2 regions of the Shewanella sp. 0m-6 genome follow, and region 1 is predicted to be linked to the other one. Evidence: riboswitches for the same ligand, from Rfam matches in the RefSeq annotation. Region 1 holds a riboswitch; the other holds the start of a gene.
The links. Region 1 has a riboswitch for lysine ahead of lysC (lysine-sensitive aspartokinase 3). Riboswitches for the same ligand answer to the same signal wherever they lie in the genome.

Region 1 (4,219 bases):
TATTAATGATCATTGCTACGTTTTTAATAATGATGAATTTTAAATTAAATATGATTAATAGTTAGCTTAGATGCTGAATGATGGCGCAATAGTATTTGTGCAATTTATGCCAACCGATGGAATACCTCCAATTAACTACTACTTTGTAGGTGGTTAATTTTGGGGGGATGCTTTGTTATTATTCGAAAAATAATCTTGAGCCTCAATTAAACTCAATTTTATTTAAGTAGATACTCTAATTATTGGACGCTGCCATTCACTCTTAGCGGTGGATTAAATATAAACATAAAAAAAGCCAGTCAATTGACTGGCTTTTTATTTATCAGCACTTCAATTAGTACTGAAACGGAGCTTAGAATTAATCTTCTAAGCTACCGCAAAAACGGTAACCTTCACCGTGGATTGTTGCGATGATTTCTGGCGTATCAGGTAAGCTTTCGAAGTGCTTACGGATACGACGGATTGTTACGTCAACAGTACGGTCGTGTGGCTTAAGCTCGCGGCCAGTCATCTTCATTAGAAGGTCTGCACGGCTTAAGATCTTACCTGGGTTCTCAACAAAGTGAAGCATAGCGCGGAATTCGCTGCGCGGTAGCTTGTATGACTCACCTTGTGGGCTAACAAGAGAACGGCTGTTGATTTCAAGGCTCCAACCGTTGAAACGGTAGAACTCAACTGCGCTTTTCTCTTCAGAATCTGTACCTGTGCTATTAACGCGAGTTAATAGGTTACGTGCACGGATTGTCAATTCACGTGGGTTGAATGGCTTAGTGATATAATCATCAGCACCAATTTCAAGACCTAGAATCTTATCAACTTCGTTATCACGACCTGTTAGGAAGATTAGACCGATATTATTAATTTCACGAAGTTCACGAGCTAGTAAAAGACCGTTTTTGCCTGGTAAGTTAATATCCATAACGACCAAGTTAACTTTGTTGTCTTGCATAGCCTTATGCATTTCAGCGCCGTCATTGGCTTCAGTGACCACATATCCTTCTGCTTCAAAAATACTTCTAAGTGTGTTTCTTGTTACTGCTTCATCTTCAACAATAAGAATGTGCGGGTTTTGCATATTAATTACCTAATCTCTGTCAATTCTAACCATGAGTATAATAAAGTTTATACTCCATCTAGTTATGCTGATAAATCACTGATACACGTAGGTGCTTTCAAAACTGGCTCGAAACAGCAACACACTGCATGATAAGCAAAGTATGGGTATCTCACATATGGAAAAACGTGAACTGTATAAACTTCGATTAACAATTGTAGGAAAAAGTTCCTTAACGACCGTTTTCTATGAAGTTTAAATGTTAAATCAAACATAGATCACATTTGATACAGCTGTGTGGATTACTCTTCTATCTGTTTCAGATATGTGTAACAAAATGTGTTCGTTACATGTATCGGCGTGAGTCAATCAACAAGCCCTATTGTACTCGTTTTAGGCATTTGTTAACAAATGAAATGTTAACAAAATTACTTGATGATATGATTTAGATCACTATTTGCAAACTATAGTATTGATTTAATTAGTTTTGATATTTTTGTCGCGTGTGACCTGTATCACGTAACTAGGAAGCGCTAACGAGTTTGCTATAATAATCCCACCTAAATCGGAGAATTTGTTAGCAATGAACAACTCAGTCGACAGCCTTTGGCACACTTATCAACAAACTGAATTTCTGTTTACTCAAACCTTATCCTCTCAATTATCGTTCGCTATCATCACTGCGTACAACCCAAAAGGAGTCGTGCTGACTCCTTGCCAAAATGGTCTTTTAGACCGAAAACTTCAACATGAAATACACAGATCGGGCTTTCCCTACCGAGCAATGATAGGCGCATCTCAAGATAGAAAGCATATGGAAAAGAGTTGGGCAATATCAACCGATAAGGCCTCGGCCATTAAACTCGGCTACCAGTTTAATCAAAATGCCATTTATTATGTTGAAGCGGATCAATTGCAACTTGTTCCTTGCTTGTTGCCTTGCCAAGAAACATTGTTGGGCGCATTTTCTCCTCGGGTCAATTGGGTCATGGAGCTTCCAGATATGGTATGAAATTAAATCATCTAAGATTTCCATTGACTTAATTGGTTATTTTTTGATATTTTTTAACCTGTTATTTTGTATACAAAGCAGCTTTTTCGAAAGTAATTTGCTTCATACAAGGTAAGTACAGAAGAGGAGCGCTAACTAGGTAGTAAGTTGGAGGGGACCAAACTCCTATGATGGCTTATGAGGGAGATTAGCGCCGAGATATTCAATGCCATTTGGTCAGGCTTGAATGTTGGTTGTGCAGGCTGAATCCTGTCGATTGTCACCAATGTTTTTTTATGGTGGAGAGCTTCTGGTGACGATCGCTGTTTCCCCATCTTATGGGGTGCATATCATTGCACCAGGCTCTTCGAACGAAGTTAGTTCGGAGCTTATTCATGTTAGTTATTCAAAATACCCAATTTAGTCAGTGTCAGCCGTCTCTATATAATGTGGAGGCAGTACTATGTCGTTAGTCGATGCTTCATTATCTAAAAGCTCGCAAGAGCAAACACAGTTAAACGTCGCCAAGTTTGGTGGCACTTCAGTGGCTGACTATGACGCCATGCAGCGCTGTGCAGATATTATTATTGCTAATCCACAAACCCGAGTGGTAGTTGTTAGCGCCTCGAGTGGCGTGACCAATCAGTTAGTGGCACTCACGCAGGCAGAAACCAGCGCGGAAGAGTCAAAGGCGCTGATTAAAAAGATCGCTTCTATTCAATATCAAATTCTAGATAAGCTAGGCAGCCCAAGTGATGTGGCGGCTCAAATTGATCGTACCTTGAGCCATATCGCGACCCTAAGCGAACGCTTAAAGCTTACCCGTAGCAAAGCCGTGATGGATGAACTCCTATCCCAGGGCGAGATGTGCTCATCTGTGTTTTTTGCTGCAGTGTTAAGAGAGAAGGGGGCTAACGCTTCAGCATTTGATGTGCGTCAAGTACTGCGCACCGATAGCCACCATGGCCGGGCCGAACCCCAAATAGAACAGATTGCTGAGCTTGCTCAAACACATCTTAAGCCACTACTTGCAGAGCAAGTGATTGTGACTCAAGGTTTTGTTGGCGCAGATAGTGAAGGCAACACCACAACCCTTGGCCGTGGTGGTAGCGACTATTCAGCCGCATTGTTGGCCGAAGCATTGCAAGCTACAGCGGTTGAGATCTGGACCGATGTAGCCGGCATTTACACCACAGACCCAAGACTTGCGCCTAATGCCAGTCCGATTGCCGAAATTAGCTTTAATGAAGCCGCTGAGATGGCGACCTTTGGCGCTAAAGTTTTACACCCTGCAACAATATTGCCTGCCGTAAGACAAAAAATTCAGGTGTTTGTTGGCTCAAGCTGGGCTCCTGAACAGGGCGGCACTTGGATCCGCCATACGGTGCAAAGTGAGCCGGTATACCGCGCCGTTGCCGTACGCCGCGATCAAACTTTACTTAATCTTCACAGCTTACAAATGCTGCATGCGCAAGGCTTCTTGGCTGAAACATTTGCAACCTTAGCCCGCCATAAGATCAGTGTTGATTTAATCACCACATCAGAGGTCAATGTGGCATTAACCTTAGATAAAACTGGCTCTGACTCAAGTGGGCAGGGCTTACTTAGCGAGGCGTTATTGCAAGAGTTGTCGCAGCATTGCCGCGTGCGTGTTGAAGATGGTTTAGCCTTGGTTGCGGTGATTGGCAACAATATTGCCTCGACGCCAGGCGTGTGCCGAAGGGTATTTGAAGTACTGGAAACTTATAATGTTCGTATGATCTGCCAAGGAGCGAGTCCACATAACTTGTGTATTTTGGTCGATGAGGCCGAGGCGGCTAATGTGATCCGCGCCCTGCATGAAAACTTATTTGAAAGTTAAGGCCTGGAAAACTAAATGTTTGAAAGCTGAATATTTGAAAGCTGAATATTTGAAAGCTATGAGGTGGAAACTAAAGCTTTGAAGCCTCATTTAAACTAATTGCTAGGAACACGGTAATTTATGGAATTTACCCAATCGAGCCTGAAAGTCGGTGAATTGGCGACAGGACAGGAACTGAATGTTCCTGTTTATCGTATGGCAGGCAAAGACCCATTAGCGCCTAAGGTTTTTATTCAAGCCAATGTACACGGCGCTGAGGTGCAGGGTAACGCGGTTATTTTTCAGTTGATGAAACGATTAGAAAAAATGGATG
Region 2 (4,219 bases), on a different contig from region 1:
ACAATACTGGTGTTGATACCGCAAACCTAAAAATGGCCATTAACCCTTTTTGTGAGATTGCCGTTGAAGAAGCCGTTCGTTTAAAGGAAGCCGGAAGCGCCTCTGAAATTGTCGTATTAAGTGTTGGCCCTAAAGCATCGCAAGAGCAGTTAAGAACCGCACTTGCATTGGGCGCCGATCGTGCAATCCATATTGAAACCGATGAAGACTTGGTTCCGTTATCAATCGCTAAGCTTATTCATGCCGTGCAGCAAAAAGAGCAAGCACAGCTGGTTATTCTTGGTAAGCAATCGATTGACGGTGATAACAACCAAACAGGTCAGATGCTTGCCGCTATCGCTAAAATGCCGCAAGCAACGTTTGCCTCAGAAGTGAAACTTGATGGCGATAAGCTCGTTGTGACGCGTGAAATTGATGGTGGTCTACAGACCGTTAACGTTTCATTGCCAGCAGTGGTTACCGCTGACCTTCGTCTGAATGAGCCGCGTTATGCCAAGTTACCCAATATTATGAAAGCCAAGCGCAAACCGCTTGAAACTCTGACGCCGGCAGATCTTGACGTCACGCTTAAATCTCATCAGACAATTGTTAAAGTCACACCACCTGCCCAGCGCAGTGGTGGAGTCATGGTTGCGTCTGTCGAGGAGTTGGTTGAAAAGTTAAAGAATGAAGCGAAGGTGATCTAATGGCAATTTTAGTATTAGCAGAACACGATAACTCCAGTCTAAAGCTGGATACCGCTAAAGTCGTTGCCTGTGCTCAGGCAATTGGTGGCGACATCGACGTATTAGTCGTTGGCCATAACTGTGGTGCTGTGGCAAGCGAAGCACAAAAGTTAGCTGGTGTGCGAAATGTCTTGGTTGCAGACTCAGGGTCATACGCCAATCACCTCGCGGACAATGTGTCAGACTTGATGATAAGCATCGCATCTGATTATGAACATGTACTCGCTGCAGCTTCAAGCTTTGGTAAAGATGTGTTGCCGCGCGTTGCTGCGTTACTCGATGTATCTCAGCTTTCTGAAGTGATAGAAGTGGTGAGTTCTGACACCTTTGTTCGTCCAGTTTATGCGGGTAACGCCCTTGCGACGGTACAAAGTTTAGATGACAAGAAAGTCATGACGGTTCGCTCAAGCGCGTTTGACGCGGTTGCTGCAGACGGCAGTGCTGGATTGGTGACACTATCACCAGAGTTTGCTTCGCAGGTAGAGTTTGTGACTCAAAGCCTAACGGAATCTGAGCGTCCAGAGCTTGGCAGTGCATCGGTAGTGGTGTCGGGTGGCCGCGCGCTAGGAAATAGTGAAAACTTCGCTATTTTAGAGCAACTGGCTGATAAGTTAGGTGGCGCGCTTGGCGCATCTCGTGCGGCAGTTGATGCAGGCTACGTACCAAACGACTTACAAGTAGGCCAAACCGGTAAAATTGTTGCGCCAGATTTATACATTGCTGTGGGTATTTCAGGCGCGATTCAGCACTTGGCTGGCATGAAGGATTCAAAGGTGATTGTTGCTATCAACAAAGATCCAGAAGCTCCGATTTTCCAAGTGGCAGATTATGGTCTTGAAGCCGATCTTTTTGAAGCTGTGCCAAAATTAATCGCACTGCTGTAAATGGAACTTGGTATAACCTATTACTGCTACAGCAAGGTCAATTGTATCTAATAGTTTGGCAAACTGTTAATAGCTGTGAGTTGTACTGGGTATTGTTAGTGATCTGTGTCACGATAAGCGGCTTTAGAGTAGCATCTCTAAAGCCGCTTATGTTTTTATGTCCGTCACGCTTTTTGAGCTAGCCTTAAATTGCGTCCTGAGAAGTAGAGGTGCATTAAATATTAGTATCGATAAGTAGGGTGATACCGCTGATCTATCGAGAAAGGATTTAGTGCCGAAGTGACATAGCATATCGGGGCTAGTTGCTGGGGCTGTAACCAAATAGGTACAGCACTGCCATAGTATTTCTTATCTGGAAGATAAGAATTTTTATATTAATGACGAACCATTAATATGGCTATGGAGCGCTACTGATAGGACAGGTGTAATCAGATATCTACTGCTATATCCCACCAGTTCAGTCGGCCTCCATTCGTATTTAGCGAAGAAATTAAAAATGACAATTATAAGCTATGCCGATTCGGCTTTATCGCTGCTACCTCCGGTAGTGGCCATCGTACTGGCGATGCTCACGCGTCGTGTTTTGCTCTCTTTGGGTTTTGGGATTTTGTTGGGAGCATTACTGCTTACCGATTTTTCTGTAATGCAAACGGGTCAATATTTAAGTACTAAAGTGCTGTCTCTCGTATGGGACGATGGTGCTTTAAATAGTTGGAACCTATATATTTTAGGTTTCTTAGTGGTACTGGGTATGATCACTGCGTTGATCACGGTAAGTGGTTCAGCAAGAGCCTTTGCTGATTGGGCTCGTACTCATATTCGTAATAAGCGCGATGCTAAGCTACTCACCATGTTTTTAGGTTGTGTGGTTTTCATTGACGATTACTTCAACAGTTTAGTTGTTGGTAGTGTCGCACGACCACTCACCGACAGGTATTACATTTCACGTACTAAGTTAGCCTACTTACTTGATTCTACAGCCGCGCCTATTTGCGTTATTTCACCTGTATCAAGTTGGGGTGCTTATATCATCGCCTTGATTGGCGGCATTCTAACCGCACATGGATTTGCCGATACAGGGCATTTGAGCATATTCGTACAGATGATCCCGATGAACTTCTACGCGATCTTTGCATTGTTACTGCTGCTTTGTGTTGCGTTAATGGGATTAGATATTGGCCCAATGCGTCAGCAAGAGCTGAACGCACAAAAAGGCCACTTATACGACGAGTCTAAAGGGTTACCGCCTGGGGCTAACTCTGGTTTACCAGAAGCGGATACGGGTAAGATTATTGGCTTATTCCTGCCAATCACAGTGTTAGTTTTTGCCACTTTCTACTTCATGGTAAGCAGTGGTGGGGATGCATTAGCGGCTAAAGGCATAGAATTTAGTCTAATTGGCGCATTTGAAAATACCGATGTAGGTTCATCGCTATTCTTTGGTGCTTTGCTTGGCTTAGTTGTAACGCTTGCATTAGTCATCTATCAAGGCGTGGCTAAGTCTATGATTGCTAAAGGCCTGTTTGAAGGCGCTAAGTCTATGCTGCCTGCAATCTATATCTTACTGTTTGCTTGGACCATTGCGGGTGTGATTGGACAGATTGAAACCGGTAAGTACATGGCGAGCTTGGCAACGGGTAACATTCCATTTGCGATGCTTCCTGCAGTGCTCTTTATTCTTGCAGGTTTGACTGCATTTTCAACCGGCACCAGCTGGGGTACCTTTGGTATTATGCTGCCAATTGCAGCCGATATGGCGATGGGAAGTCACACTGGCATGATGTTGCCAATGCTATCTTCAGTGCTTGCGGGTGCGGTATTTGGAGACCATTGCTCTCCTATTTCTGATACCACTATTTTGTCGTCAACCGGAGCGAACTGCCACCATATTGACCATGTTATGACGCAATTGCCTTACGCATTAATTGTTGCGGGGATCAGCATTGTGGGTTACTTAGTGCTCGGCTTTACTGAATCGGTTACTGCGGGCTTAATCGCTTGTAGCGTATTGTTTGTGATCAGTATTATTGTGCTACGGATCAAGGCATGTTCACCTGATTCTCAATGTAAGCAATAAAGGTAATAGCCCTTATTGAGATATGCGCAAGCTGCACCTCGATAAATTAGAACCATAAAAAATCCGCTCTAGTTAGAGCGGATTTTTTGTTTTTAGGCTAACCAATTTAGCTGGCAGCGTATGACCTCTGTAGCGCAATAGCGCTTAGTTTAAGCCACGTCGCTCTAGCAATGCATCAGTCGTCGGTTCTTGACCTCTAAAGGCTTTGTAGGCATCCATAGGCGCAACGGTATTACCGACTTCGCGGATAGTCTTTCTAAACTTCATGCCAATTTCACGATTTAAGCCACCTTGTGTTTGCACGTAGGCAAACGCATCAGCAGCTAAAATCTCACTCCACATGTAAGCGTAATAACTTGCAGAGTATCCGCCCGGGAAGGCGTGAGCAAAGTAAGTCGACTTATAGCGTGGCGGCACAGCAGGTAAATCTACGCCGTGCTTCTTAAGCGCTGCCGCTTCAAAGCTGGCCACATCTTGTAGTGGTGCATCCGCGTTAAGTGAGTGCCACTCTAAATCAACCAGCGCAGCAGACA

Region 2: linked by a shared signal. The riboswitch ahead of ACVBJC_RS09160 (Na+/H+ antiporter NhaC family protein) and the one ahead of lysC (lysine-sensitive aspartokinase 3) in region 1 are both predicted to bind lysine.

What each region holds. Positions count from the first base shown of each region.
Region 1 covers NZ_JBRIMD010000013.1:116,254-120,472, forward strand. The annotation lists gene arcA (two-component system response regulator ArcA) at 359-1,075, opposite strand; gene ACVBJC_RS11870 (DUF3293 domain-containing protein) at 1,638-2,066, shown strand; lysine riboswitch at 2,180-2,363, shown strand; gene lysC (lysine-sensitive aspartokinase 3) at 2,509-3,906, shown strand; gene ACVBJC_RS11880 (succinylglutamate desuccinylase/aspartoacylase family protein) at 4,027-4,219, shown strand, end outside.
Region 2 covers NZ_JBRIMD010000009.1:52,949-57,167, reverse strand. The annotation lists gene ACVBJC_RS09170 (electron transfer flavoprotein subunit beta/FixA family protein) at 1-686, shown strand, start outside; gene ACVBJC_RS09165 (electron transfer flavoprotein subunit alpha/FixB family protein) at 686-1,609, shown strand; lysine riboswitch at 1,806-2,027, shown strand; gene ACVBJC_RS09160 (Na+/H+ antiporter NhaC family protein) at 2,106-3,686, shown strand; gene ACVBJC_RS09155 (M3 family metallopeptidase) at 3,831-4,219, opposite strand, start outside.